4 regions of the Pseudomonas sp. S2_A05 genome follow, and region 2 is predicted to be linked to each of the others. Evidence: predicted binding sites of a transcription regulator. Region 2 holds the regulator's gene; each other region holds the start of a gene.
The links. The regulator FliA, encoded in region 2, starts transcription of late flagellar genes. The targets are predictions, from matches to a motif close to CTAAAGTTTNNNNNNNNNNNGCCGNTAA.
Positions count from the first base shown of each region.

Region 1: motA (flagellar motor stator protein MotA) is a predicted target of FliA. The motif match lies at 5,505-5,532, and genes of this name have one in related genera.
Region 3: AB4O12_RS08200 (methyl-accepting chemotaxis protein) is a predicted target of FliA. The motif match lies at 3,495-3,522, and genes of this name have one in related genera.
Region 4: AB4O12_RS15260 (methyl-accepting chemotaxis protein) is a predicted target of FliA. The motif match lies at 1,583-1,610, and genes of this name have one in related genera.

Region 1 is NZ_CP162775.1:5,313,818-5,321,048, forward strand. It holds gene serB (phosphoserine phosphatase SerB) at 1-239, shown strand, start outside; gene AB4O12_RS24105 (molecular chaperone) at 344-2,092, opposite strand; gene asd (archaetidylserine decarboxylase) at 2,159-3,019, opposite strand; gene rhdA (thiosulfate sulfurtransferase) at 3,038-3,853, opposite strand; gene AB4O12_RS24120 (HDOD domain-containing protein) at 3,896-5,434, opposite strand; gene motA (flagellar motor stator protein MotA) at 5,601-6,452, shown strand; gene motB (flagellar motor protein MotB) at 6,456-7,231, shown strand, end outside.
Region 2 is NZ_CP162775.1:456,716-463,946, forward strand. It holds partial or broken gene AB4O12_RS02150 (DUF6124 family protein) at 1-27, opposite strand, end outside; gene flhA (flagellar biosynthesis protein FlhA) at 648-2,777, shown strand; gene flhF (flagellar biosynthesis protein FlhF) at 2,789-4,129, shown strand; gene fleN (flagellar synthesis regulator FleN) at 4,246-5,076, shown strand; gene fliA (RNA polymerase sigma factor FliA) at 5,073-5,813, shown strand; gene AB4O12_RS02175 (chemotaxis response regulator CheY) at 5,981-6,352, shown strand; gene AB4O12_RS02180 (protein phosphatase CheZ) at 6,371-7,159, shown strand; gene AB4O12_RS02185 (chemotaxis protein CheA) at 7,213-7,231, shown strand, end outside.
Region 3 is NZ_CP162775.1:1,762,072-1,769,302, reverse strand. It holds gene AB4O12_RS08225 (FMN-dependent NADH-azoreductase) at 1-533, opposite strand, end outside; gene AB4O12_RS08220 (LysR substrate-binding domain-containing protein) at 660-1,568, shown strand; gene AB4O12_RS08215 (MmcQ/YjbR family DNA-binding protein) at 1,565-1,924, shown strand; gene AB4O12_RS08210 (DUF1294 domain-containing protein) at 2,091-2,519, opposite strand; gene AB4O12_RS08205 (undecaprenyl-diphosphate phosphatase) at 2,516-3,346, opposite strand; gene AB4O12_RS08200 (methyl-accepting chemotaxis protein) at 3,651-5,285, shown strand; gene pnuC (nicotinamide riboside transporter PnuC) at 6,393-6,956, shown strand; gene AB4O12_RS08190 (AAA family ATPase) at 6,953-7,231, shown strand, end outside.
Region 4 is NZ_CP162775.1:3,344,216-3,351,446, forward strand. It holds gene AB4O12_RS15255 (helicase HerA-like domain-containing protein) at 80-1,567, opposite strand; gene AB4O12_RS15260 (methyl-accepting chemotaxis protein) at 1,754-3,643, shown strand; gene AB4O12_RS15265 (glycosyltransferase family 4 protein) at 3,916-5,007, shown strand; gene AB4O12_RS15270 (DUF2334 domain-containing protein) at 5,000-5,770, shown strand; gene AB4O12_RS15275 (lysylphosphatidylglycerol synthase transmembrane domain-containing protein) at 5,767-6,765, shown strand; gene AB4O12_RS15280 (hypothetical protein) at 6,749-6,925, opposite strand; gene purU (formyltetrahydrofolate deformylase) at 7,007-7,231, opposite strand, start outside.

The DNA.
Region 1 (7,231 bases), 1.1 Mb from region 2:
CGCAGCGCAAGGCTGATCTGCTCAAGGAGCTGGCGCACAAGGAAGGGCTGCGTCTGGAGCAGACCATTGCTGTCGGCGACGGCGCCAACGACTTGCCGATGCTGGCGATTGCCGGGCTGGGCGTGGCGTTCCGCGCCAAACCGTTGGTCAAGCAGTCGGCGAAGCAGGCGATTTCAACGCTGGGGCTGGATGGTGTGTTGTATCTGCTGGGTTTCCGGGATCGTGACGGGCAGCTCTGAGATCTCCATAAGCTGATCTGGCCTCTTCGCGAGCAGGCTCGCTCCCACATTTGAACTGCATTTGAATGTGGGAGCGAGCCTGCTCGCGAAGGCCGCGCCTCGGTCTAAAGCGAATTCCACAACGAATCAAAATCCTCCTCACCCCCGCCATTCTGCGCAGGATCCAGCGAGCGATAGGCGAACTGGTTGAAGCTGTGCGTACTCGCCACCCGCCGATCCAGCCCGGCGCGGTGTTCTTCGCCCTGGGTGTTGATCAACACCTTGTTGCCTTCCTGGAACGGCAGGCGCGGCGCAAGCACGGTGGCCGGCACATCGATCGCACTGATCTCCGGCAACAGCAAACCGCGCAGATAATGGCTGTGATCGTCCTTGGAACGAACCAGTTGCAGCCCGCACGGCTGCGCGTGTGGCGCGACCAGTTCAATGCCCATCTGCGTGCCGCTGCCGCGCACCTGGCGAATCCAGCGAATCACCGCAATGCTCCAGCCTTTGCTCTCGCTGTCCTGAATGCCGAGCATTTCCCCGGCCTGCAATTCGGCCGGCACCTCGCTCGGCCAGGCCAGGCAATAGCCGCCGGGGCTGTGGTTGATCACCGGCAAGGCGTAAGTCGGATAATTCGGCGCGTTGCCGGGGCCTTCATCCTCGCTCAGCTGGTCGTACTGGATTTCCTCGTACGGCAACAGCTCATCGTTACTTTGCGGGGCAGCGTCGAACGCCTGACTCCAGCTGTCCTTTTCGCCGTTGGCCACGACGCTGCTGAAATTTGCCGTGCGGGCACCGGGATGTTTGAGCAACTCGCTGAAGGTGCGCTCGCCGCCGAGGTAGAAGTGCAGGGCGCTCATGCCGACGCACACGGTCAATGTGCCCTGGCCGGCGCTGCGCTGAAAACTGCGTTCGGCAGCCTGGCCCCAAGTGGCGTGCAGATGTTGCAGGGTATCGATGCTGAGACCGGCGGAAACAGGCAGGGGGGTTGAAGTCGGCTGCTGCAGCAGGTGCGTTTCGAGCTGCTTGACCAAGGGCTGCGGGTCGAAGCCCAGCAGCCCGCTCTGTTGTTCACTGCGAAACATCTTGCGGTAGCGTGGACCAACATCCAGTTCCGGGCTGATGGCGAACAAACCGTCGTCGGCGCGGCCGGGGTGCAGCTTGAGCAGGGCGCTCCACGGCTCGATCACCTCGGCCAGCCGAGCAATCTGACTCTGGCGTAATTGATTGCAACGGGCACTGCCCAATAGCAGCGCGGCGATGTAGGTCTGTTCGACGCTCAGTTCGCTGGTCAAAAACGCCAGATCATCGCGCAGCCGCCGTTGTTGCAGCTGTAATTGCGCAGCGCTGCGATACAGCTGATGCAATTCCAACCACACGTGTTCCGGCGGTGAACTGTACAGCTGCGTGGCGCGCACCAGTTGCGCCTTGAGGGCATGCGCGGCGCGTTGCAAGGCGGTGCCGACCAATGTCGCGCGATCCTTGCTGTATTTGGGCAGGATGCGCAGAACAATCTGTTTATAGCCGATGGCCAACTGAGCTTGCAGCGCCTGACACAGGTTGCTGACTTTTCGCGAACGCTCGTCGAGCATGATCGCCTGATGCAGAAAATGCCGTTCCAGATGCTGGCAGACGAAATACACCTCGGGCCGCAGCAGCTCAAGCAATTGCAGGCGATTGTCGCTGGGGGTGAGCAACAGGTTCAGTTCGCCGAGGCCTTGATACAGCAAGCGGGCGGTTTCGCCGATGTTGGCCTTGGGCAGGCCGGCGATCCAGCGCTTGAGGTCGCGCGGGCTGGCCTCGCAGAACGACAGGCGCGTTTGCGTGGGAGTCGGAGCGCGCAGCTTGGGAGAAAAGTTGGTCTGGCTCATGAGCAAAACCATAGCAGCAAATGCCGCGGTTTGCGGAAGCAGCCTCGGCTGCTTCCGCGAACAGGGTCACGCTTTTGGCAGTGCCAGGCCTTGGCCCATCTGCACGGGTGAACCGGCCACCAGCTCTTCGGCCCACTTCACCTGATCCGGGCCAAACAGCACGATCGCCGTCGAACCGAGCTTGAAGCGCCCAAGTTCCGCGCCTTTTTCCAGATGAATCGGTGCGCGTGCGGCTTCGTCGTAGCGGAAGGTTTTCAGCTCGCGCTTCGGTGGCGTGACCAGACCGGCCCACACGGTTTCGATCGAAGCGACAATCATCGCACCGACCAGCACCACGGCCATCGGCCCGCGTTCTGTATCGAAAATGCACGCCACGCGCTCGTTGCGGGCGAACAGCTCCGGGACGTTTTCGGCAGTGGTCTGGTTCACCGAAAAAATGCGGCCCGGGATGTAGACCATTTCGCGCAGGGTGCCGGCCAGCGGCATGTGCACGCGGTGGTAGTCCTTAGGCGACAGGTAAATGGTAGCGAAGTCGCCGCCCATGAACGGCGCTGCGTTGGCCGCATCCCCGCCGAGCAACTCCAGCACGCTGAAGCTGTGGCCCTTGGCCTGGAACACACGACCGTGCTCGATCGGGCCGAGCTGGCTGACCGCACCGTCGGCCGGGCTGAGGATTGCGCCCGGGGTCTCGTCCAGTGGACGCGCGCCGTCTTTCAGGGCACGCGTGAAGAAGGCGTTGAAGTGCTCGTAAGCGGTCAGGTCTTCGACCAGCGCTTGCGACATGTCCACTTGATAACGCTTGGCAAACCATTGGGTGAAGGCATTCTTGAACCAGCGCACGCGGCATTCGGCGATGCAGCCGGCCAGGCGCGACAGCAGGTGATGCGGCAGCAGGTACTGGCTGAGGATAAACAGACGCTCTTTCATTAGTTGTCCTTAAAAACCTTAAATCTCGACTGGCGTGTCAGGGTGGTTGCCCCATTCGCCCCAGGAACCGGCGTAGCCCTTGACCCGCGGATAACCGAGGGCTTTGGCCACCAGATAAGTGAAGCCCGACCGGTGATGGGTCTGGCAGTGGGTAATGATTTCCTTGTCCTTGGTGATCCCGAGGTTTTCGAGGATCTGCGGCATGTCGCTGCGGATGCGCAACTGACGCGTCTGGTCCATGCCGGCGGTCCATTCGAAATTGACCGCGCCGGGGATGTGTCCACCCTTGGCAGCGAGGACTTTTTCGCCGGAATATTCCAGCGGCCCGCGCGCATCCCAGATCGCCAGATCCGCCGCACCGAGGCGGCTTTGCAGGTATTCGCGGGTGGCGGTCGGTTCGTCGTGCAGGGTCAGCGACAGCGGGCCACCGACAACGGGTGGTACCTGGATCGACATCGGCATACCGTCCGCCAGCCAGGCCGGCAAACCACCGTCTATATAGTGGTACTTGTCGTGGCCAATGACGTCGAGCAGCCAGATGAAACGCCCGGCCCAGCCACCGCCCTCGTCGTCATACACCACATAGACCGCGTCTTTGCGATGACCGAGCTCACCAAACAACGCCTCCAGATCGGCTTTCGCCGGCATCAGCCCCGGCGCCGGTGGCTGGCCGAGCTGGGTGCGTTTCGGGTCGACAAAACGTGCGCCGGGCAAGTGACCTTCGGCATACCGGGCAGGGCTGGTCAGGTCCACCAGAATCAGTTCCGGGGACTCCAGACGCGGCAGCAGGTCGCTCGGCTCGATGACAAGCGGCAAGCCAGAGAAGTCAGACATGTGAGGTCTCCAGAGCACAAAGGGGAGGATTGTAGCGCAGGCTCATTGGCCACGGCTGCTAAAGCTGTGCAGGGCTTTTTCGATGCACTGCGCGGTTTTGCCGAAGGCTTGCACAGTGATGTCGGCGAAGGGGCCGCCGCCCTGATCGGCAACGACGATCATGATCACCCGGCCGTTATTCACCAGTGAGCGCAAGAATAAGTGCTCGCCGCGAAACAGCGTGCGCAGGCTCGCTGGCAATAAGGCCGAGAATTGTGCGTTGTTCTCCGGCGTAATCCGCACCTGCGCCTGCTGAGCGAGCAGGCGTTGCAGGACTTTGCTCTGGCTGACGACAAAACTCAGCGCCGCCGCATCCTTTGGTAAACCGGCGGTCTGGTGCACGCGCAGGGTCGAGTGCGTGCGGTCGGCCATCAGAATCATCACCCGGCGCATGCCGCTGGCCACCAGTGCCTCGCGGGCGGCGACGGTCAGGCTCATGGCATTGGTGAAGCGGCTGGGCTCGGCGAGCAGTTCGGCGCATTGCCGACGCCATTGGCCCAGATCATCCGCATTCGGCGCTGCGGCCGGGAGCATGCCGGCCGGCAAGCGACGAGTGCCCCACGGCCAGATCAGCGAAACCGCCGGGTGCCACAGATCAGGCATCGCATGCTGACGCGCGCTGTTCGCCGCTTGCTGGTGCAACTGTTGCTGCACTTCGTCCATGGAAATCTGCAGATAGAGACTGGTCAGGTACTGCCAGCGCTTGCTGTGCGGACTGTCCCAGGCCTGTTGCGCCGACAGCGCCAGCCCATTGGCCAGCAGCACGGTATTCGCCGGCTGGTTGAGCCAGCGGCGCAATGTCGGGTCATCGTCGAGGCGATTCTGCTGGCGCAGCGGGTGTTCACTGTCGCGGGCGATGCGCAGCACTTTGACCAGTTCGCGTTGTTCGCTGAGCAGCAATTTGTAGCCTTGCTCGACCCAGATCGGCAGATGCCAGGCGTGGACCAGTGCCTCGGCGATCTTCAACAGGCGCACGCCGAACAATTGCTTTTCGACCACACGTGCCGACTCGCCCTTGTGGATCACGCGCAGTTCCCACTCCTCGAGCAACTGCGGATACGTCAGTGCCAAGGGCCACAGCGGCGACAAAAACAGCAAGCTGCCCCAATGAATGTCCTGCCACAGCCGCGCGAGGCGACTGGCAAAAAAACCGTTGGCCTGTTGTGTCGCGTGTTGGCTGATCAGTTGCAATTGGCGCAAAGCCTTGGGGATTTGCCGGTGCGGTTCGGCGGGCAGGCGCGCGAGCAATTCTTCGGTGCGGGCAAGGCCCAGGCGATTGATTGCCACCTCAAGATTTTCCGCCGGCGCGGCCATGGTGCCGTGGGTGTGACGATTCGCCTCACGGATGACGCTCAAGGCCAGCGCCGGGCTGTCCTGCATCAGATCGGCGATGTCGCGCAGCGAGCTGCGATTGTCGCGGATCGCCCGGCAGACTTTGTCGTGAGCCTCTTGTGGTACGGGCAGGCGGACGCTGTCGAGCAGCTTGACCCAAGCCTGGAGCGTGGTCGGTATTACCGATGGAATGTTCGTTTCATTAGCCATGTCTGGACGAGATCTTCACTGACTGTAGACGCGCCCGGCATGGGCTAAATTGGCTTTTCGCCTGAACTGGCTATAGTCTGGCGCAGTTTTGCCGATAAGTAGAAGAAGAGATTTTTTAACTTCCGAATATGACCTTGAACCCGACTTAAACAAGTACCTTCTACCTATGGCTAAAATTATCGGCATCATCGTCGTATTCGCGAGCGTGCTCGGCGGATACGTGCTCTCCCACGGCAAGATTGCCGCTCTGATCCAGCCCTTCGAGGTGATGATCATCGGCGGTGCGGCCCTCGGCGCATTTCTCCAGGCCAACCCCGGTTACATGACGATGCACGTGCTCAAGAAATCCCTGAGCATGTTCGGTTCGCGCTTCACCCACACCTTCTACCTGGAAGTGCTCGGGCTGATCTACGAAATCCTCAACAAGAGCCGCCGTGAAGGCATGATGGCGATCGAAGGCGACATCGAAGATGCCGCCGCGAGCCCGATCTTCGCCAAGTACCCGGCGGTGCTCAAGGATGAACGCATGACCGCGTTCGTCTGCGATTACCTGCGCATCATGTCCTCCGGCAACATGGCTCCGCACGAACTGGAAGGCCTGTTCGACATGGAGCTGTACAGCCTCAAGGAAGACCTCGAGCACCCATCGCACGCAGTCAACGGCATCGCCGACGGCATGCCCGGTTTCGGTATCGTTGCGGCGGTACTCGGTATCGTGGTGACCATGGCCTCGCTGGGTGAGGGTGACCAGGCGTCGATCGGTCTGCACGTGGGTGCGGCACTGGTCGGTACCTTCTTCGGTATTCTCGCGGCGTACGGTTTCTTCGGTCCGCTGGCGCATTCCCTGGCCCACGATGCCAAGGAAGAACTGAACGTCTACGAAGCCATCAAGGCCTCGCTGGTGGCTTCGGCGTCCGGCATGCCGCCGTCCCTGGCGGTCGAGTTCGGGCGCAAGGTTCTGTACCCGGCGCACCGTCCAAGCTTCGCCGAGCTGGAACAAGCGGTTCGCGGTCGCTAAGTCATGGAAAATAATCAGCCGATCATCGTCAAGCGCGTCAAGCGCATTGCCGCCGGGCACCACGGCGGGGCGTGGAAAATCGCCTTTGCCGACTTCGCCACGGCAATGATGGCGTTCTTCCTCGTGCTGTGGCTGCTGTCCACCGCTACGCCGGAACAGAAGATCGCCATCGCCGGTTATTTCAAGGACCCGGTCGGCTTCTCCGAAAGCGGCACGCCGTACATCATCGACCTCGGCGGTACACCGACCCTGGCGCCGGAAAACACCCTCAACCCGGAAGTGAAGTCGCAGCCGCAACCGGACAAGGTTACGGTCGACACCGATCAGGTTGAAGGCATGGCCGAGCAGGTCGAGAAGGAGCGTCTCGAACTGCTCCTGCAAGAACTGCAGAACAAGGTCGACGAGAACCCGCAACTGCAGAAGTTCAAGGATCAGATCCTCTTCGAAATCACCCCGAACGGCTTGCGCATCCAGATCATGGACGCCGAGAACCGGCCGATGTTCGACTCAGGTTCCGCACGCCTGAAACCGTACTTCGAGGACATCCTGCTGGCCATGGCCGACACCATCAAAGCGGTGCCGAACAAGATCAGCATCAGCGGCCACACCGACGCCAAGCCGTACATTGGCACTGGCGACTACGGCAACTGGGAGCTCTCGGCCAACCGCGCCAACGCGGCTCGCCGTGCCCTGGTCGCGGGCAGCTATCCGGATGCGCAGGTGGCGCGGGTGGTCGGTTATGCCTCGTCGGCGTTGTTCGACCGGGAAAACCCGTTCAA
Region 2 (7,231 bases):
GGGCGGGTTGGGTGTTGGTTTGATCATGGTGAAGCTCCTATATAAGTGGAGCCGTCAGGCACTGTCGCTAAACAGTAAGGTGGCGGCTGTACGCAGGTTAGCGAACCGGTTATAGGCACCCGGCAGACCCGAAGGTCTCCCACATACAGCCACCATGGCGCAGTCGCAGATACTGAACCCGCGACAAAGCATGGAACGCTGATGCACCTATTCAAGATCCGGGTCGCTAAACCCGATCGCTGATTCGTCAGCGACCGGACCACAATAGAATCCGACCCCCAGGTGCACAAGCCGGCGGATTCTGGCTTGGCTGTAGGCAATGGCGCAAGGATTTGTAGCCTTGAGACCGTGTCTGCTGGTGTCTTGTAAACAGCTTCGTTTAAATCGAAAAAAATGCGCCGCATTCGAAGGCCTCTTCGCGAGCAGGCTCGCTCCCACAGGGGCCGTATTCCAAATGTCCGATTGGGAATGCATGTCAAACTGTGGGAGCGAGCCTGCTCGCGAAGGGGCCAGCCCAATCAGCCGATAAATCCCAAGTAAAACCGCTCTATTTCATTCCCCGGCAAAAGTTGGAAAGCTTCTTGCAATAGCCGCCCTGCGCCCGTTCGGGGCGTCAAAAGTTTGCTTTAAAGGAACGGGGAAAACCGGTGGATCGCACTCAGTTATTCAATACAGCACGCACCAACGTTGCCGACCTCAGTCGAGGCAATCTGGGCGTGCCGTTGTTGCTGCTGGTCATGCTGGCGATGATGATGTTGCCGGTACCGCCGTTCCTGCTCGACGTCTTCTTTACCTTCAACATTGCCCTGTCGATCGTCGTCCTGCTGGTCTGCGTGTACGCGCTGCGGCCGCTGGATTTCGCCGTGTTCCCGACGATTCTGCTGGTGGCGACGTTGCTGCGACTGGCGCTGAACGTGGCCTCGACGCGGGTGGTAATGCTCCACGGTCAGGACGGCCATGCCGCGGCTGGTAAGGTGATTCAGGCGTTCGGTGAGGTGGTGATCGGCGGTAACTACGTGGTCGGTATCGTGGTCTTCGCGATCCTCATGATCATCAACTTCGTCGTGGTGACCAAGGGTGCCGGGCGGATTTCCGAGGTGAGCGCGCGCTTCACCCTCGATGCGATGCCCGGCAAACAAATGGCGATCGACGCCGACCTCAACGCCGGTTTGATTGACCAGAACCAGGCCAAATCGCGCCGTCAGGAAGTTGCCCAGGAGGCGGAGTTCTACGGTTCGATGGACGGTGCCAGCAAGTTCGTCCGTGGTGACGCCATCGCCGGCCTGCTGATTCTGTTCATCAACCTTATCGGCGGCATGGCCGTGGGTATCTTCCAGCACGGCATGAGCTTCGGCGATGCGGGCAAGGTTTACGCCTTGCTGACTATCGGTGACGGTTTAGTGGCGCAATTGCCATCACTGTTGTTATCTACAGCGGCGGCGATCATGGTGACCCGTGCTTCCGGCTCGGAAGACATGGGCAAGCAGATCAACCGCCAGATGTTCGCCTCGCCGAAAGCACTGGCCGTGGCCGCTGGTTTGATGGCGGTGATGGGTCTGGTGCCGGGCATGCCGCACTTCTCCTTCCTGAGCATGGCCGCGCTGGCCGCAGGCGGCGCGTACCTGTTCTGGAAGAAGCAGAACGTCGCCAAGGTCGTGGCGCTGGAAGAGGTCAAGCGTCAGCAGGAACTGCTGCCGTCGCCGGCCCGCGCCATGGAAACCAAAGAGCTGGGCTGGGACGACGTGACGCCGATCGACATGATCGGCCTGGAAGTCGGCTATCGCCTGATTCCGCTGGTGGACCGCAATCAGGGTGGGCAATTGCTCGCGCGGATCAAGGGTGTGCGCAAGAAGCTCTCGCAGGATCTGGGCTTTCTGATGCCGACCGTGCATATCCGCGACAACCTCGATCTGGCGCCGAGCGCGTATCGGCTGACGCTGATGGGCGTGATTCTCGCCGAGGCCGAGATCTACCCGGATCGCGAACTGGCGATCAACCCGGGTCAGGTCTACGGCTCGCTCAACGGGATCAACGCCAAAGATCCGGCTTTCGGCCTGGAGGCGGTGTGGATCGAAATCAGCCAGCGCGCCCAGGCGCAATCGCTCGGCTACACCGTGGTTGACGCCAGCACCGTGGTCGCCACGCACTTGAACCAGATTCTGTACAAGCACTCCAGTGAGCTGATCGGCCACGAGGAAGTGCAGCAACTCATGCAATTGCTGGCCAAGAGCTCGCCGAAACTGGCGGAAGAGCTGGTGCCGGGCGTGGTTTCGCTGTCGCAGTTGCTCAAGGTCCTGCAAGCGCTGCTCGCCGAGCACGTGCCGGTGCGCGACATTCGCAGCATCGCCGAAGCGATCGCGAACAACGCTGCCAAGAGTCAAGATACCGCCGCGCTGGTCGCCGCTGTGCGGGTCGGCGTATCCCGTGCAATCGTCCAAAGCATTGTAGGCACTGAGTCCGAGCTGCCTGTAATCACATTGGAACCAAGGTTGGAACAGATATTGCTCAATAGTCTGCAGAAGGCAGGACAAGGCTCGGAAGAGGGCGTTCTGCTGGAGCCGAGCATGGCCGAGAAGCTGCAGCGTTCGTTGATCGAAGCGGCCCAGCGTCAGGAAATGCAAGGCCAACCGGTGATCCTGCTGGTAGCAGGACCGATCCGCGCGATGCTCTCGCGTTTCGGCCGCCTCGCAGTGCCAGGGCTGCATGTACTGGCCTACCAGGAAGTACCGGACAACAAGCAAGTGACCATCGTTGCGACAGTAGGGCCCAACGGCTGAGGTAGTGGTTTATGCAAGTTAAGCGTTTTTTCGCCGCCGATATGCGTCAGGCCATGAAGCTGGTTCGCGATGAGCTGGGCGCTGATGCCGCCATCATCGGCAACCGCCGCATTGCCGGCGGCGTCGAGTTGACGGCGGCTCTGGATTACAAGTTGTCGGCGCTGGCGCCACGGGTTCCGAACATGGAACTCGAAGACGAGCTGCGCAAGACCCAGTCGCGCATCGTCACCGCCCAGGCCGAGCTGAGCCTGCGTGGCGAAGCCGACGGCAACACCAATCAGCAGTTGTTCGCCGGGCTGCCGTTGACCGCAGGCCTGCCGCTGACTGCTGCCGAGCCGCTGAGCGAGCCGACCTACGCCGCACCGACGCGCCCGGCCGCAGCGCCTGCGCAGGCCTCGGCGGGTGTCGATCCGCGTGCACTGGATTCGATGCGTTTTGAATTGAACAGCCTGCGCGAGCTGATGGAAGTGCAGCTCGGCACCCTGGCCTGGAATCAGCTGCAAGGCAGCCGTCCGGCCCAGGCCAATCTGTATCGCCGTCTGCAGCGCATCGGCCTGTCCGGCCCGCTGTCGCGCGATCTGTTGGCGATGATCACCGATATCGAAGAACCCCGTCAGGCCTGGCGCATGCTGCTGGCGCACCTGGCGCGGATGATTGCCGTACCGGAAGTCGAGCCGCTGGAAGAGGGCGGTGTGATTGCCATGGTCGGCCCGGCCGGCATGGGCAAGACCACCACGCTGGCCAAGCTTGCCGCGCGTTATGTGCTCAAGTACGGCGCGCAGAACGTTGCGCTGGTGAGCATGGACAGCTTCCGCATCGGCGCGCAGGAACAATTGAAAACCCTCGGGCGCATCCTCAACGTGCCGGTAACGCACGTCGATCCGGGTCAGTCGCTGGTGCAGGCATTGGATCCACTGCTACGCAAACGCGTGGTTTTGATCGATACTGCCGGCCTGCAAGCCAGTGATCCGGCGTTGCGCATGCAGCTTGAGAGCCTGGCCGGGCGTGGCATTCGCTCAAAAAATTATCTGGTCCTGGCAACCACCAGCCAGAAACAGGTTCTAACCGCCGCTTATCACAGTTACAAGCGTTGCGGGCTGGCCGGCTGCATCCTGACTAAACTGGATGAAACGGCCAGTCTCGGCGAAGTGTTGAGCCTGGCGATCAGTCATGAATTGCCGGTCGCGTATCTGACCGATGGCCCACGGATTCCGGATGATCTGCATCTGCCGCGTCGTCATCAATTGGTCAGCCGCGCCGTCAGCGTGCAAATGCAGGAAGAACCCAGCGAAGAAGCCATGGCTGACATGTTCGCTGATATCTATCACAGCCCGACCAAGCAGGTTGGCTGAGGTAATCATGAACAGTTTTTGTACCTACATCGATGGTCTGCCACGCATTGTTCCGATCAGGAACGCGCAGCCAGTAATGTGGCCTCCGTCTATGCAAGACAAGGTAAAGAAATAACATGGGCAGCATGCATCCCGTACAGGTGATCGCGGTGACCGGCGGCAAAGGTGGCGTCGGCAAGACTAACGTGTCAGTGAACTTGTCGCTGGCGCTGGCAGAGCTTGGCCGTCGGGTCATGCTGCTGGACGCCGACCTGGGCCTGGCGAACGTCGACGTTCTGCTGGGGCTGACACCCAAGCGCACACTGGCCGACGTTATCGAAGGCCGTTGCGAACTGCGCGACGTGCTGTTGCAAGGCCCGGGCGGGATTCGCATCGTGCCGGCGGCCTCCGGCACGCAGAGCATGGTGCACCTGAGCCCGGCGCAACACGCCGGCCTGATCCAGGCGTTCAGCGACATCGGCGACAATCTCGACGTGCTGGTGATCGACACCGCTGCGGGTATTGGTGACTCGGTAGTCAGTTTCGTTCGTGCCGCGCAAGAGGTGTTGCTGGTGGTCTGCGACGAGCCGACTTCGATCACCGACGCTTACGCGCTGATCAAGTTGCTCAACCGCGACTACGGCATGAACCGCTTCCGCGTGCTGGCCAACATGGCGCAGAGCCCGCAAGAAGGGCGCAACCTGTTCGCCAAGTTGACCAAGGTCACGGATCGCTTCCTCGACGTCGCCCTACAATACGTCGGCGCCGTGCCATACGACGAAAGCGTGCGCAAGGCAGTGCAGAAGCAGCGCGCCGTCTACGAAGCCTTTCCCCGTTCCAAGTGCGCACTGGCCTTCAAGGCCATCGCCCAGAAGGTCGATACCTGGCCGCTGCCCGCCAACCCGCGCGGGCATCTGGAATTTTTCGTCGAGCGTCTCGTGCAGCAAACCGCAGGGCCTGTGATATGACCGCCAGTGGCATGAATCTTTACAAAAAGTCGGCGCGTGACGCGCAATACGAATTGATCGAGCGCTACGCGCCGCTGGTCAAGCGCATTGCCTATCACTTGCTGGCGCGCCTGCCGGCCAGCGTGCAGGTCGAAGACCTGATCCAGGCCGGGATGATCGGGTTGCTGGAAGTCTCGACCAAATACGACGCCAGCAAAGGCGCCAGTTTCGAAACGTACGCGGGCATTCGAATCCGCGGCGCGATGCTCGATGAAGTGCGCAAAGGGGATTGGGCACCACGCTCGGTTCACCGTAATACCAGGATGGTCAGCGACGCGATTCGCTCGATTGAAGCTAAAACCGGCCGTGACGCTAAAGATCACGAGGTTGCGGCCGAACTCCAATTGAGTCTCGACGATTACTACGGGATTCTGAATGACACCTTGGGCAGTCGCCTGTTCAGTTTCGACGACCTGTTGCAGGACGGCGAACACGAAGGGCTGCACGAGGATGGCGCGAGTGCTCATATGGAGCCGTCACGCGATCTGGAAGATGAACGCTTCCAGGCGGCGCTGGCGGACGCGATTGCCAATTTGCCGGAGCGTGAGCGACTGGTGTTGGCGCTGTACTACGACGAAGAGCTGAACCTCAAGGAAATCGGTGAAGTCCTTGGCGTCAGTGAATCGCGGGTCAGCCAGTTACACAGCCAGTGCGCGGCCCGTCTGCGGGGGCGTTTGGGGGAGTGGCGAGCGCGCTGAAGGCAGTGTGGGGACACTGCGAAACGAGGCTGGTGCGGTGATGAACGGCGCCGGTCTCGATCCGTTGTGCTCCAGACAAACTTTAAGTGCTGCGCCGATTGATTGAAGTGGCGCGTCCAGGTGCTGGGCGCGTTTAAGACTGCTTGGAGGTCGAATTGAACAAAGACATGAAAATCCTCATCGTTGATGACTTCTCAACGATGCGGCGGATCATCAAGAACCTGCTGCGCGATCTTGGGTTCACCAACACCGTCGAGGCCGACGATGGCACCACTGCCATTCCGGTGCTCAACAGCGGCAGCATCGACTTTCTGGTAACGGACTGGAACATGCCGGGCATGACCGGTATCGACCTGCTGCGTCACGTGCGCGCCGATGAAAAACTCAAGCACCTCCCGGTGTTGATGGTGACTGCTGAAGCCAAGCGCGAGCAGATCATCGAGGCCGCTCAGGCCGGTGTGAACGGTTACGTAGTCAAACCTTTCACGGCTCAGGCGTTGAAAGACAAAATCGAGAAGATTTTCGAACGCATCGGCTGATGAATGCGCGGGGGAGCTATGGAGCATAACGAATCATCACAGGGCGATTTCGAATCGACCCTGAAAAAACACGCGGTCGAACTGGTCGAGAGCCTTGAAAAAGGCAAGTTCGGCGACGCGGTGCAACTGATCCATGAGCTCAATCAGACCCGTGACCGCGGCCTGTATCAGGAAGTGGGCAAGCTCACACGTGAACTGCACAGTGCGATCGTCAATTTCCAGATCGATCCGCACATGCCGCAGGCCGAGGAAGTGTCGCAAATCACCGACGCCACCGAACGCCTGGGCTATGTGGTCAAGCTGACGGAAGCCGCGGCCAACCGCACCATGGATCTGGTGGAAAGCGCCACCCCGGTGGTCAACAGTCTGGCTGATGAAGCGCAGACGTTGAGCGCCGATTGGGGCCGCTTCATGCGTCGCGAGGTCGGGGCTGAAGAGTTCCGTGAACTGGCGCGCCGGGTCGACGGTTTTCTGTCACGCAGCAGCACGGACAACCGTGCGGTGTCGAGCAACCTCAACGACATCCTGCTGGCTCAGGATTACCAGGACCTCACAGGTCAAGTGATCAAGCGTGTGACCCAACTGGTCACCGAAGTCGAAAGCAATCTGCTCAAACTCGTGCTCATGGCCAGTCAGGTCGACCGCTTTGCGGGCATCGAACATGACCGCGCCGCAATGCTTGCTGAAAAAGATCCACAAAAACATCTCTCGCAGGGTGAAGGTCCGCAGATTCATGCCGATAAACGAGAAGACGTTGTGTCCGGTCAGGACGATGTGGACGATTTGTTATCCAGCCTTGGATTCTAGAGTTTCGGAATTCGGGTTTTTTGGGTTTTTAGACCTGTAGGAGCACCCCATTAATGAGCTTCGGCGCCGATG
Region 3 (7,231 bases), 1.3 Mb from region 2:
GCCAGACCTTCAGCGCGGACGATTTCGATATCGGTGATGCCGAGGAAGCCCAGTACCAGCTTCAGATACTCTTCGTGAGCGATGCCGCTGGCCTGACCGGCATGGATGCCACCAGAGGTCGACACAATCACCACTTTCTTGCCGCCGCACAGGCCTTCAGGGCCGGCTTCGGTGTAGCGGAACGTCTGGCCGGCGACGGCGACGCGGTCGATCCACGCTTTGAGCTGGGTTGGAACGGTGAAGTTGTACATCGGCGCGGCAATCACCACGGCGTCGGCAGCGATGAATTCGGCCAGGGTCGAAGCGCTCAGCTCGGCTTCGTGCTGTTGCGCAGCGTCGCGCAGTTCGGCGGTGGTGCCGGCGGCAACCAGCGTGGTCGACGAGAAGTGGCTGATCGCATCGGCGGCCAGGTCGCGGTAGGTGACCACGGCGCTCGGCTCGGCGGCTTGCCAGGCGTCGACGACTTGACGGCTCAACTGACGGGAAGCCGAGTTGTCGCCGAGAATGCTCGAATCGATGTGCAACAGTTTCATGTGGGTTCTCCTGAAAGAATCGCCGGCGGCGACGGAATGGAGACAATCCTACGCAACAAACCAATAGCTGATTAGTCGCCGACAATGCGATAGTTCGTCCCATTGATAGAACGACTGGAAACGCGCATGCAGGACCTCAACGATCTCTACTATTTCGCCAAAGTGGTCGAAGCCGGCGGTTTTGCCGCCGCCGGGCGCTTGCTCGGTATTCCCAAGTCACGGCTTTCGAGAAGGATCGCCGAGCTGGAAGAGCGCCTCGGTGCACGTCTGCTGCAACGCACCACTCGCCAACTGAGCCTCACTGCCGTGGGCGAACGCTATTTGCGCCACTGTCAGGCGATGCTGCTGGAAGCGGAAATGGCTGACGAGGCCGTGGCGAGCATGTCTAGCGAGCCTCGCGGGCGCTTGCGGGTATCGTGCCCGACCGGTCTTGCCCATGAAATGCTGCCGACGGTGATCAGCGATTTCCTCGGCAAGTTTCCTCAGGTGCAGTTGGAGGTCGTCCTGCTCAACCGCCGGGTCGATCTGGTCACCGAAGGCATCGATGTAGCGTTGCGTGTGCGCGATCACGGTGATGAAGATCCTTTGCTGGTCACCCGCCGCTTGCGTCAGGCCCAGGCGGTGGTGATCGCCAGCCCGGCGTTCATGCAAGGCAAGACGATCACTCATCCGCAGGACCTGAAAAACCTGCCGGTACTCGGCGCGCTGGAAGCCGACCGCATGGTTCATGTGCGTCTGCTCGATCAGCAAGGCAAGAGCGTCGATCTAAGCATGGAAGCGCGGCTGGGCATTGATGACTTCGTGGTGCGCAAGGCCTGCGTGCTCGCCGGTCAGGGCTTTACCGTGCTGCCGATGATGTTCTGCGAAACCGAATTGCGTAACGGCACACTGGTGCAAGTGCTGCCGCAATGGTCATTGCCTGGCGGCTGGCTGCAAGCGGTCTATCCGCACCGGCGCGGGGTAATGCCAGCGGTGCGTGCATGGATTGATCACCTGGTCGAATCGTTCAATGCCTGCGGGGACAGATTTCTATGAAACAGGGAAGAATGAGCGAAGCCGAAGTTGCCGAGTTTTGTCTGGCCCTGCCCGGCGCGCGGGAAGATTACAAATGGGGCGGCGTGCGGGTGTTCTCGATTGCCGGCAACAAGATGTTTGCCTTGCAGGGATTACGTGGGGATTCGCTGGCGTTCAAGGTCGACAAGGATCTGTTTCTCGGCCACTGCGACCGCCCGGGGATTCATCCGGCGCCGTATCTGGCGCGGGCGCAGTGGATCATCATGCACCCGCCCTACCCGCTGGGTGCCGACGAATTACAGGGTTTGTTGCAGCGATCGCATCAACTGGTGGTGGGCAAGTTGCCTAAGAAAACCCAAATCGGCCTGCTTTTGTAAGCACGCAAATCCTGTGGGAGCGAGCCTGCTCGCGAAGGCGGTTTGTCAGGCGACTCATCAGCGAGGATTGATCGTTCCCACGCTCTGCGTGGGAATGCAGCCGGGGACGCTCTGCGTCCCAAAAGATCGCAGCCTTCGGCAGCTCCTACAGAGGTAAGTGTGTTCTTTAGATCAAAGACAACAGGTTGGAACCGAGGAAAATCTGGTCAATCCAGAACACCTGATGCAGCAACACGATCGCCCAGAACAGAATCTGAAACGATACCTTGCGCGTCTTGTGTCGGAATACCTGCTGCGCGATCAAAGCACCCGGCCAGCCACCCGCCAGTTCTACCGCATGCAGTATGTTTTCCGGCGTGCGCCAGGCATCGGCGCGGGCTTTGCGTTTGTCGGCCCAATACAGAAAGAACGCCAGCACACTGACAATCCCGTACGCCGCCAACGGCACCCGCGAGATGCCGCTGAACCACATCGACAGCGAGCCGAACAGCGGCAGCGCGCAGACGATCAGCAGCACCCCAAGCTTCAACTTCAGATGCTGAAGGCACCCGCCTGAAGGTCGTCCCTCAGGGCGGCGCGAGCGGGAATCGTTCATGCCTTGGCCGCCGACCAGTCCACCCAGCCGAACTGCCAGGTCGCCAGAATGAAAAGGCCGAAGGCAATCCGGTACCAGGCGAACGCTGCATAACTGTGGCTGCCGATGAACTTGAGCAGGCCGCGCACAGCGATCATGGCGAAGATGAACGCCGTGACAAAACCAATGGCGAACACCGGGAAATCCGCCGGCACGAACAGGTCGCGATATTTGTAACCCGAATACACCGCCGCACCGACCATGGTTGGCATGGCGAGGAAGAACGAGAACTCGGTGGCCGTCTTGCGCGACAGGCCGAACAGCAAGCCGCCAATAATTGTCGAGCCGGAACGCGAGGTGCCGGGAATCATCGCCAGGCACTGCGCGAAGCCGATTTTCAGCGCGTCGGTCCAGCGGATTTCATCGACGGTTTCGGCATGCACTTCATGCTGGCGTTGTTCGGCCCACAACATGATGATCCCGCCGATGACCAGCGCTGCCGCCACGGTGATCGGGTTGAACAGATATTCGTGGATCAGATCGGCAAAAATCACGCCGAGCACTACGGCCGGCAGGAAGGCGATCAGCAGGTTGGCGGTGAAACGTCGTGCGCTCGGCTGGGTCGGCAGGCCGATCACCACGTCGAGGATCTTGCGCCGAAACTCCCAGACCACCGCGAGGATCGCGCCGAGCTGGATGATGATGTTGAACGCCATGGCCCGTTCGCCGCCGAAGTTCAGCAAATCGGCGACGATGATCTGGTGTCCGGTACTCGAAATGGGCAAAAACTCCGTCAGCCCTTCTACAACTCCTAGAATCAGTGCCTGCAAAGCGGTCCAAAGATCCATCAATCCCCCAAAGAGCGATGCACGCGGGCATGCCCCGATAGTATTTTTTCGTTCACTGCGTCCAGCGTAGCCGGTAAAAGCTGTAGCGATTGCGCGCGCACAGGATCCACACGAAACGGTAAAAATTCCGTGAAATATCAAAACCGGATTCAGGTTTTCGCGCGCGGGGCCGAAATCCTAACAGACAAGCCTTAATAGCGCTCCCCGCGTTAGGCGGCTCAAGTCGCGCGATCGCGAGCCCACAGCTGTGGCTGGATGCTGGCGATCGTTTATTACAAGAACAAGAATCCGGAGTGACAGCGTTATGAACAGCTTGCGCAGTGTGTCGATCAGCCGACGCTTGTGGCTCATCTTGATCGTGGCGGTGGTCATGTTGCTGACCTTGGGCGTGCTGATGCTCAAGCAGATCCATGACGACCTCTACCACGCCAAGGCGCAGAAAACCCAGCACGTGGTGCAGACCGCCAGTGGCCTGCTCACCTATTACCAAGGTCTTGAGACCGCTGGCACCCTGACCGGGGATGCCGCGCAAAAGCAGGCACTGACCGCGATCCGTGGCCTTCGCTACGACCAGAGCGACTACTTCTGGATCAACGACCTCACGCCCGTGATGGTCATGCACCCGACCAATCCCAAACTCGAAGGCCAGAACCTCTCGGCGATCCGCGACCCGGACGGCTTTGCGGTGTTCAACGAGATGGTTGCCATCGCCAAAGCCAAAGGCGCGGGCATGGTCAATTATCGCTGGCCGAAGCCGGGAGCGACTGATCCCGTTGCCAAGACCTCTTATGTGAAGCTGTTTGAGCCGTGGGGCTGGGTGATCGGCTCCGGCGTGTACGTCGACGATGTGCAAGCCGAATTCCAGGGGCAGATGATCAAGGCGTCGGCCATCGGTCTGGCGATTGCGCTGATCATGGCGCTGCTGGTGATTCTGATCGCACGCAGCATCGTCCGTCCGTTGCAGGAAACCGTGAATGCGATGGCCAACATCGCCAGCGGCGAAAGCGACCTGACCCGCAGCCTCGATACCCATGGCAAGGATGAAGTCACCGAACTGGCCCATCATTTCAATGCGTTCACGGCCAAGCTGCGCCGAGTGATTGGTGATCTGCAGGTCTCGGCCAGCGCTTTGGGCCAGTCTTCCAGCGAGCTGGGTAACGATGCCTCGCAGGCGCAGCAGCGCAGCCAGCAGCAGTCGCAGCAGATGGAACTGGTGGCCACAGCGATCAACGAAGTCACCTACGGCGTGCAGGACGTGGCGAAAAACGCCGAACACGCCGCCGCAGAAATGCGCGATGCCGAAGCGCAGGCGCAACAGGGGCAGATCAATATTGACGGCAGCCTGCAACAGATCGACAAGCTCTCGGGCACGATTGATCAAGCGGTGGAAGTGATCCGCACCCTGGCGGCGGAGAGTACGCAGATTGGCAGCGTGCTGGAGGTGATTCGCTCGATTGCCGAACAGACCAACCTGCTGGCCTTGAACGCGGCGATTGAAGCGGCGCGCGCGGGAGAACAGGGGCGCGGGTTTGCCGTGGTGGCCGATGAGGTGCGCTTGCTGGCCCAGCGTACGCAGAAATCGACGGCCGAGATTCAGTCGATGATCGAGCGTTTGCAGAATCATTCGGAGGCTGCGGTGAAGGTGATCGGCGACAGCAGCAAGGCCTCGCAACTGACCATTGAACAGGCGGGACTGGCCGGGGCGAGCCTTAATGCGATTGGCCAGGCGTTGCGTAATCTCAACGGCCTCAATGCGTCGATTGCCAGCGCTACGCTGCAACAGGCGCAGGTGGTTGAGGACATCAACCAGAACGTCACCCAGGCGGCCGGGCTTTCCCATAGCACCGCGTTGGCGGCTGAGCAGTCCAGTGCAGCCAGCCTGCGGCTTGGGCAACTGAGCGAACAGCTCAACGGGTTGCTGCGCCAGTTCCGGGTCTGACCGGTCACCGAGGTGAGCCCACCCCTCACCCCAGCCCTCTCCCCGAGGAGAGGGAGCAGATCACTGGGCTTTTCATGATCTGCGTTCGACGCGTTATTCCAGGTCGGCGTACCTCGACCAAACAACGCGATCAGTTCCCTCTCCCTCCGGGAGAGGTCTCTACAGTGAGGGGCTTTTGATCGCAGATCACTGGGCTTTTCATGATCTGCGTTCGACGCGATATTCCAGGTCGGCGTACCTCGACCAAACAACGCGATCAGTTCCCCTCTCCCCTCCGGGAGAGGTCTCTACAGTGAGGGGCTTTTGATCGCAGATCACTGGGCTTTTCATGATCTGCGTTCGACGCGATATTCCAGGTCGGCGTACCTCGACCAAACAACGCGCTCAGTTCCCCTCTCCCCTCCGGGAGAGGGTCAGAGTGAGGGGCTTTTGATCGCAGATCACTGGGCGTTTCATGATCTGCGTTCGACGCGATATTCCAGGTCGGCGTACCTCGACCAAACAACGCGGTCAGTTTCCTCTCCCCTCCGGGAGAGGGTTAGGGTCGGGCTTTTGATCGCAGATCACTGCGCTTTTCATGATCTGCGTTCGACGCGATATTCCAGGTCGGCGTACCTCGACCAAACAACGCGATCAGTTCCCTCTCCCCTCCGGGAGAGGGTTAGGGTCGGGCTTTTGATCGCAGATCACTGCGCTTTTCATGATCTGCGTTCGACGCGATATTCCAGGTCGGCGTACCTCGACCAAACAACGCGATCAGTTCCCTCTCCCCTCCGGGAGAGGGTTAGGGTGAGGGGCTTTTGATCGCAGATCACTGCGCTTTTCATGATCTGCGTTCGACGCGTTATTTCAGGTCGGCGTACCTCGACCAAACAACGCGGTCAGTTCCCTCTCCCCTCCGGGAGAGGGTCAGAGTGAGGGGCTTTTGATCGCAGATCACTGCGCTTTTCATGATCTGCGTTCGACGCGTTATTCCAGGTCGGCGTACCTCGACCAAACAACGCGATCAGTTCCCTCTCCCCTCCGGGAGAGGGTTAGGGTGAGGGGCTTTTGACCTGACTAATGCAGTACAATCCGCCCCCTTCTCAACTCCCCCAAGGATCACTCATGTCCGGGCTTGAACTGTTTGCCGCTGCCCTCGGTGTCATCGCCGTGTGGCTGACGGTCAAGCAGAATCCGTGGTGCTGGCCGATCGGGCTGGTCATGGTGTTGCTCTACAGCTGGATCTTCTTTGAGGTGAAGCTGTATTCGGACATGTTGCTGCAAGTGATCTACGCCGCGCTGCAGATCTACGGCTGGTGGCAATGGACCCGCGCCGGGACGATGCATGACGGTCGCCAGGTTACCCGCCTCGATCCACGCTCAATGGTGCTCGGCCTCGGCGTTGGGGCGATCGGCAGTGTGTTGCTGGGCGCGGCGATGGCGCACTGGACCGACGCCGCACAGCCGTGGCTCGATGCCGCGCTCACCGGTTTCAGTCTGGTCGCGCAACTGTGGATGGCGCAAAAACGTCTGCAATGCTGGCCGCTGTGGTTCGTCCTCGATGTGATCTTTGTCGGCTTGTTCATCTACAAAGGCCTGTACCTGACCGCCGCCCTGTACGCGCTGTTTACCCTGCTCGCCGTGCAAGGCTGGCGGGAATGGCGTGCCGATCCGGCGTTGCGCGCATGAAAGTCGTCGTTCTGACCGGCCCGGAATCCACCGGCAAGAGTTGGCTGGCGGCAGGGTTGGAGCAGCGTTTCGGCGGCGTGCGCGTTGATGAATATGTTCGTCGGTTCATCGAAGACAACCCACGCGACACTTGCCTTTCGGATATCCCTGATATCGCCCGGGGCCAGTTGCAATGGGAAGATCAGGCGCGCGCGAAACAGCCCCCACTGCTGATTCTCGACACCCACCTGCTCAGCAACATCCTCTGGAGCCAGACTTTGTTTGGCGCCTGCCCG
Region 4 (7,231 bases), 2.9 Mb from region 2:
AAGATCGCAGCCTGCGGCAACTCCTACAGAATGAATGCATTTCAACTGTAGGAGCTGCCGCAGGCTGCGATCTTTGCTTTTAGCGGCGCTTGCTGCCTCCGAGCAGAGACCCCATCAACCCGCGCACCAACTGCTTGCCAAGGTTATTGGCCGCCTGGCGCATCGCTGATTTCAGCGCCTGGCCTGCCGCCGTGCCGAGGAATTCGCCAGCGCGGTCAGCCAGGCTCGGCTCTTCGGCCGCAGCTTTGCCCGCTGGTGTTTCAGCCTCGGGCGCCAGCCCTTTGCGTCCCATCAAGATTTCATAGGCCGACTCGCGATCGATCGGCTTGTCATAACGGCCCTTAAACGGTGAGCCGGCGATCAGCACGGTGCGCTCGGTTTCGGTCAGCGGGCCGATCCGCGACTGCGGCGGTGCCACCAACACACGCTGGACCATTTCCGGCGTGCCCTTCTCGGTCAGCGTGCCGACCAGCGCCTCACCAATACCTAACTCAGTCAGCACCGACAGACTGTCGAACGCCGGATTCGGCCGAAAGCCATCCGCGACCGCACGCAGGGATTTCTGCTCTTTGGCGGTGAACGCACGCAGGCCGTGTTGAATGCGCAAGCCCAACTGCGCCAGCACGTCATCCGGCAGATCCGCCGGCGACTGGGTGACGAAATACACGCCAACACCCTTGGAACGAATCAAACGCACCACTTGCTCAAGCCGCTCCTGCAAGGCCTTGGGCGTGTCGCCGAAGAGCAAGTGCGCCTCATCGAAGAACAGCGCCAGCAGCGGCTTGTCAGCATCGCCGCGCTCGGGTAGTTGCTCGAACAACTCGGCCAGCAGCCACAGCAGGAACGTTGCGTAAACCTTCGGCGCCTCGTGCACCAGACGGCTGGCGTCGAGCAGATGGATGCGTCCCCGGCCATCGGCGCCCGGTTGCAGGATGTCTTCAAGTTGCAGCGCCGGCTCGCCGAACAGGGCTTCGGCGCCCTGCTGTTCCAGCGTCGCCAAGCGGCGCAGCAGCGCCTGGCTGGAACCGGTGGTCATCAGCGCCGCGTCTTCGCCGAGCAACTGCGGGTTGTCCTTGAGGTGATTGAGCAGCGCTTTCAGATCCTTGAGATCCAGCAGCAACAACCCTTCGCGATCCGCCACTTTGAAGGCCGCGTACAGCGCCGACTGCTGACTGTCGGTCAGCTCGAGCAGGCTGCCGATCAGTAGCGGACCCATTTCGCTCAGCGTGGTGCGCAGCGGATGTCCGGATTCACCGTGGATGTCCCACAGCGTGACGGGATAAGCCTGCGGCGTGTGACCGAGCCAGGGCATGCCGGCGATGCGCTCGGCCACTTTGCCCTGCGGGTTGCCAGCGGCGCCGAGCCCGCAGAGGTCGCCCTTGATGTCGGCGGCGAACACCGCCACACCGGCATCGCTGAATGCTTCGGCCAGGCGCTGCAAGGTCACGGTTTTACCGGTGCCGGTGGCGCCAGCGATCAGCCCGTGGCGGTTGGCCAGGCGCATGGCCTGAGCGATGGGTTGCGCGGCCGGATCAGCGCCGATAACGAGTTGCGAAGAGTCAGGCATTTTCTCACCCAATGGTTAATCTTTGATGACACATGGCCGATACATAAATTGGATAGACCCATCAGAAAACCGGGTCGGACATTTCCCTAAGGAGAGCCGGAAATATCAATTTTTCAACCTTGCCCATAGTGCGCGTCTCTATAAAAGCACGCCCAGGACATTAAGACCTTAGCGGAACCCCAAGCCATGAACAAAAACCTGCGCTTCAGCCATAAGATTTTGCTTGCCGCCGCTCTCATCGTCATTGCCGCTTTCGCCTCGTTCACGTTGTACAACGACTGGCTGCAACGCAATGCGATCCGCGATGATCTGAACAACTACCTCAATGAAATGGGCGAGGTCACCGCCGGCAACATCCAGACCTGGCTCAGCGGGCGCATCCTGCTGATCGAGAACGCCGCGCAGAACATCGCCATCAACCCGGAACCTGCCACGGTCGCCAGCCTGCTGGAACAGAAAAGCCTGACCTCGACGTTCATGGCCACCTATCTGGGCGATGCCACTGGCCACTTCACCATCCGCCCGGACGTGAAGATGCCGGACGGTTTCGATCCGCGCGTACGCCCTTGGTATAAAGGTGCCGAAAGCAGCAGCACCTCGACCCTGACCGAACCCTACATCGATGCGGCCACCGGCCAGTTGATCATTTCCATCGCCACCGCGTCGAAAAAGGCCGGGCAGAGCGTTGGCGTGGTCGGTGGTGACCTGAGCCTGCAATCGCTGGTCGACACCCTCGCCGCACGGGATTTCGACGGCATGGGCTACGTATTCCTGGTCAGCGCTGACGGCAAGATCCTCGTCCACCCGGACAAGGCCTTGGTGATGAAGTCACTGAAAGAAGCCTACCCGCAGGACACGCCGCGCATCAGCAGCGATTTCAGCGAAGTGAGCGTCGACGGCAAAACCCGCATCGTCACCTTCGCCCCGATCAAGGGCCTGCCGTCGGTGAACTGGTACATCGGCCTGTCGATCGACAAGGATCAGGCCTACTCGATGCTCAGCGAATTCCGTACCTCAGCGGTAATCGCAACCATTATTGCCGTGGCAATCATCATCGCCCTGCTCGGCATGCTGATCCGCCTGCTGATCCAGCCGCTGCACGTGATGACCCGCGCCATGGAAGACATCGCCGACGGCGAGGGCGACCTGACCAAACGCCTGAACATCGTCAATAACGATGAATTCGGCATCCTCGGCACCGCGTTCAACCGTTTCGTCGAACGTATTCACGGTTCGATCCGCGAAGTGTCCTCGGCCACCGGCCAGGTCAACGAGGTCGCGCTGCGCGTGGTCGCAGCGTCAAACTCGTCGATGTACAACTCTGACCAGCAAGCTTCGCGCACCAGCAGTGTTGCCGCCGCGATCAATCAGCTCGGCGCCGCCGCCCAGGAAATCGCCCGCAACGCCGCCCAAGCGTCGAATCAGGCCAGCGACGCCCGGGGTCTGGCCGAGGATGGCCAGCAAGTGGTGGAGCGCAGCATCAAGGCGATGAACCAGCTGTCGAGCATGCTCAGCGCGTCCAGCACCAACATCGAGTCGCTGAACAGCAAGACCGTCAACATCGGCCAGATTCTCGAAGTGATCACCAGTATTTCCCAGCAGACCAACCTGTTGGCGCTGAACGCGGCGATCGAAGCGGCGCGCGCCGGTGAGGCCGGTCGTGGTTTCGCCGTGGTGGCGGACGAAGTGCGCAACCTGGCGCACCGCACGCAGGAATCGGCACAGCAGGTGCAGACCATGATCGAGGAGCTGCAAGTCGGCGCCCGGGAATCGGTGAGCACCATGAGCGACAGTCAGCGCCACAGCCAGGACAGCGTCGAGATCGCCAACCTTGCCGGCGAACGCCTGAACAGCGTGACCCTGCGCATTGGCGAGATCGACGGGATGAACCAGTCGGTGGCGACGGCGACCGAGGAGCAGACTGCGGTGGTTGAGTCGATCAACGTCGATATCACCGAGATCAACACGCTGAACCAGGAGGGTGTAGAGAACCTGCAAGCGACCTTGCGCGCGTGCTCGGATCTGGAGCAGCAGGCTTCGCGTCTCAAGCAACTGGTGGGCAGCTTCAGGATTTAAGATCAAAAGCCTACCCCCTCACCCCAACCCTCTCCCCCAAGGGGGCGAGGGGAAAGGGAGCCGATCTTCAAGCTTTTCAATGCGAGCGTTCGGCTCGATATCGCAGGACATCGCAACAATCCCAAACACTCCGATCAGTCCCCTCTCCCCTCCGGGAGAGGGCTAGGGTGAGGGGCGCGCAATCCCGACCGAACATCTATTCTGGATAAAGGTCAATCAAGGGAGAACGACACAGCGGAGGGTTGCTCACCGTGCATATCGCCGACATCACCATGTTCTACGCCCCGGCCAGCGGAGGCGTGCGGACTTATCTGGATGCCAAACACCGTCGCCTTGGCGAGCGCAACGCCATTCGCCACAGCCTGCTGATCCCCGGCGCGAGACTGGGTGAACATGACGGCATTTTCACGGTTCCGGCGCCCGCCCTGCCCTTCGGCAAAGGTTATCGCTTCCCCCTGCGCCTGGCGCCTTGGCGAAACGTCCTGCAGGAATTGCAGCCGGATCTGATCGAAGTCGGCGATCCCTACCTCACCGCATGGGCAGCGCTGGATGCGCGGCGGCAGCTGGATGTGCCGGTGATCGGCTTTTATCACTCGGATCTGCCGCTGCTGGCGGGCAATCGCATGGGCCATTGGGTCACGCCGAATGTCGAGGCTTACGTGACTCGTCTGTACGGCAATTTCGATCGTGTCCTCGCGCCGAGCCAGGTCATGGCCGACAAGCTCATCGGGCTCGGGGTGCGCAATGTTCATGTGCAACCGCTGGGCGTGGATCTGCACACTTTCCATCCCGACGCCCGCGATCCTGGCCTGCGGGCTGAGCTGGGCATTGCCGAAGACACGCGCCTGCTGATCTTTGCCGGGCGCGGTTCCAAGGAGAAAAACCTGCCGGTGCTGCTCAAGTGCATGCAACGCCTCGGTCCGCGTTATCACTTGTTGTTGGTCGGCTCGTCGATGCCTGCGGCGGTGCCGGACAACGTCAGCGTTATCGACGAATTCTGCCCGGCGCCGAAAGTCGCGCGGCTGATGGCCAGCGCCGATGCGCTGCTGCATGCCGGCGACCAGGAAACCTTCGGCCTGGTCATCCTTGAGGCCATGGCCTGCGGCATTCCCGTGGTGGCGGTGGCGGCCGGGGCGTTTGAAGAGATCGTCAACGATTCCTGCGGCCTGCTCTGTGCACCGAATAATCCGCAGGCCATGGCCAATGCCGTGCGTGAGCTGTTCAGTCGCGGCTGCGATCGACTCGGTCAACAGGCGCGTCAGCACGTCGAACGGCATTACGCCTGGGACACCGTGGTCGACAGTCTGCTCAGCCACTATCACGCGGTGCTCGGCCATACGCTGCCACGGGTGGCCAATGGTTGAAGAAATGAAAGCTGTTTGCCTGGTGTTGCATGATGTGGCGCCCTCGACGTGGGCGGATTACCAGCCCTTCGTCGAGACTGTCGATGCCTTGGGTGATGTGCCGATGACGTGGCTGGTGGTACCGGATTTCCATCGCCACGATGCCCTTGATGCCAACCCTGCGTTTCGCCAAGTGCTCGATGCCGGGGTCGCCCGAGGCGATGAACTGGCACTGCACGGCTACTACCACGACGATCAGGAACCCATGCCAAACACCCCGCGCGACTGGTTCATGCGCCGGGTCTACACCCACGAAGGCGAGTTCTATCGCCTGTCCCGCGAAGCAGCCCTTGCCCGCCTACACGCAGGTCTGGACATGTTTCAGCGCTACGACTGGCCGGTGCAGGGTTTCGTCGCCCCGGCCTGGCTGATGAGCGACGGCACCCGCCAGGCCTTGCGCGAATTGCCGCTCAGCTACACCAGCGATCCACAGCATCTTTATCGCTTGCCCGATTTCAGCGCCATCGATGCACCGGGGCTGGTGTGGAGTGCGCGCAGCGCCTGGCGGCGCGGCGTGTCGAAAATCCTCAGCGACCAGCGTGAACAGCGCTGGCGCGAGGCATCGGTGATTCGTCTGGGGCTGCATCCGGTGGACATGCGTCACCGTTTTTCTCGCGATTACTGGTTGCACACGCTGCAACGCCTGCTTGCCGAGGGGCGCGTGCCGCTGACCAAAATCGACTGGCTGGCCCGACAGCGCGGACAACTGGAACGCGCAGCATGAAGCGCAGCCTGTTGTTGCTGATCGGCCTGCTCGCGGCGGTGCTGATTCCGGTGCTGCTCGGCGGCGGCGAAACCTGGGCGCGCCTGCGCAGTTTTCCACTGAACTGGCTGTTGATCATGTTCGGCATGATTCTGCTGTGCTGGGGCATCAATACGTTGCGCCTGCGTTTGTTGCTCGGCGACCAGCGTGAAAAGGTCGCGCCATTGAAAAGCCTCGGCGTGGTGATGGCCGCCGAGTTCGCGTACTGCGCCACGCCCGGCGGCAGCGGCGGGCCGCTGACGATCATGGCTCTGCTCGCCCGTTGCGGCGTGCGTCCGGCGCGAGGCAGCGCAGTGTTTGCCATGGATCAGCTCAGCGATCTGCTGTTCTTTCTCTGCGCCCTCAGCGGGATTCTGATCTATGCGCTATTCCAGCACCTGAGCGATCGCCTCGAGTGGCTGCTGACCGTCAGCGCCGTTTCGCTGTTTGGGGGTTTGTTGAGTTGCGTGTTGATCGCGCGTTATCACCGAGCGTTGATTCGCCTGAGCGGGCGGCTGTTGGCGGGGATGAACATCACGACAAGTACTCGCCGTCGCTGGGCGCGCAAGTTGCTGCACTTTCTCGCGGCATTTACCGATACCTTGAAACTGCCCTGGCAGACGCTGGTTCAGGTGTTCGCCCTGACCTGCGTGCACTGGCTGCTGCGCTACAGCGTGCTGTATCTGGCCCTGCGCGGGCTCGGCGCGGATTTGCAGTGGGCGTGGAGCTTTCTGGTGCAGATGCTCTCGCTTGGCGCCGGCCAGTTCAGTCTGTTACCCGGCGGTGCCGGTGCGGCAGAGCTGACCTCGGCTGCGCTGCTCGCGCCGATGGTGGGCAAATCCACCGCAGCGGCGGCGATCCTGATCTGGCGCGTGGTGACGTATTACTTCTATCTGCTGGTTGGCGGCCCGGTGTTCGTGTTGATGCTGGGCAAGCCGTTGCTGAAGAAGTTGATGAACGTCAGGCAGGCTTCTTAGGTTCGTCCTGCTCTTGCTGGAGCTGCTCCCAAAGTTCGGCGGCACCGGGGAATTCGGTGCCGTCGTCCGGGCTCATGTCATCCGGGTCGTAACGACTCAGGCAACCCTCGCCGAGCGTGGCGGGCGCTTTGGAAGTGGCTTTGTCCAGTGGATCGCTCATGACTTTTCCTCGGGCTCAAATGACAAGGGCCTGAGCGATTCAACGCCCAGGCCCTTGGTTTTTCAAGCGTGTCGTGCTCGATCAGAACACGACTGTCTTGTTGCCGTGCACCAGCACGCGGTCTTCCAAGTGATAACGCAGACCACGGGCCAGCACCATCTTCTCGACGTCACGGCCGAAGCGCACCATGTCTTCGATGCTGTCGCTGTGGCTGACACGCACCACGTCCTGCTCGATGATCGGGCCGGCGTCCAGCTCTTCAGTGACATAGTGGCAGGTTGCGCCGATCAGCTTGACGCCGCGCAG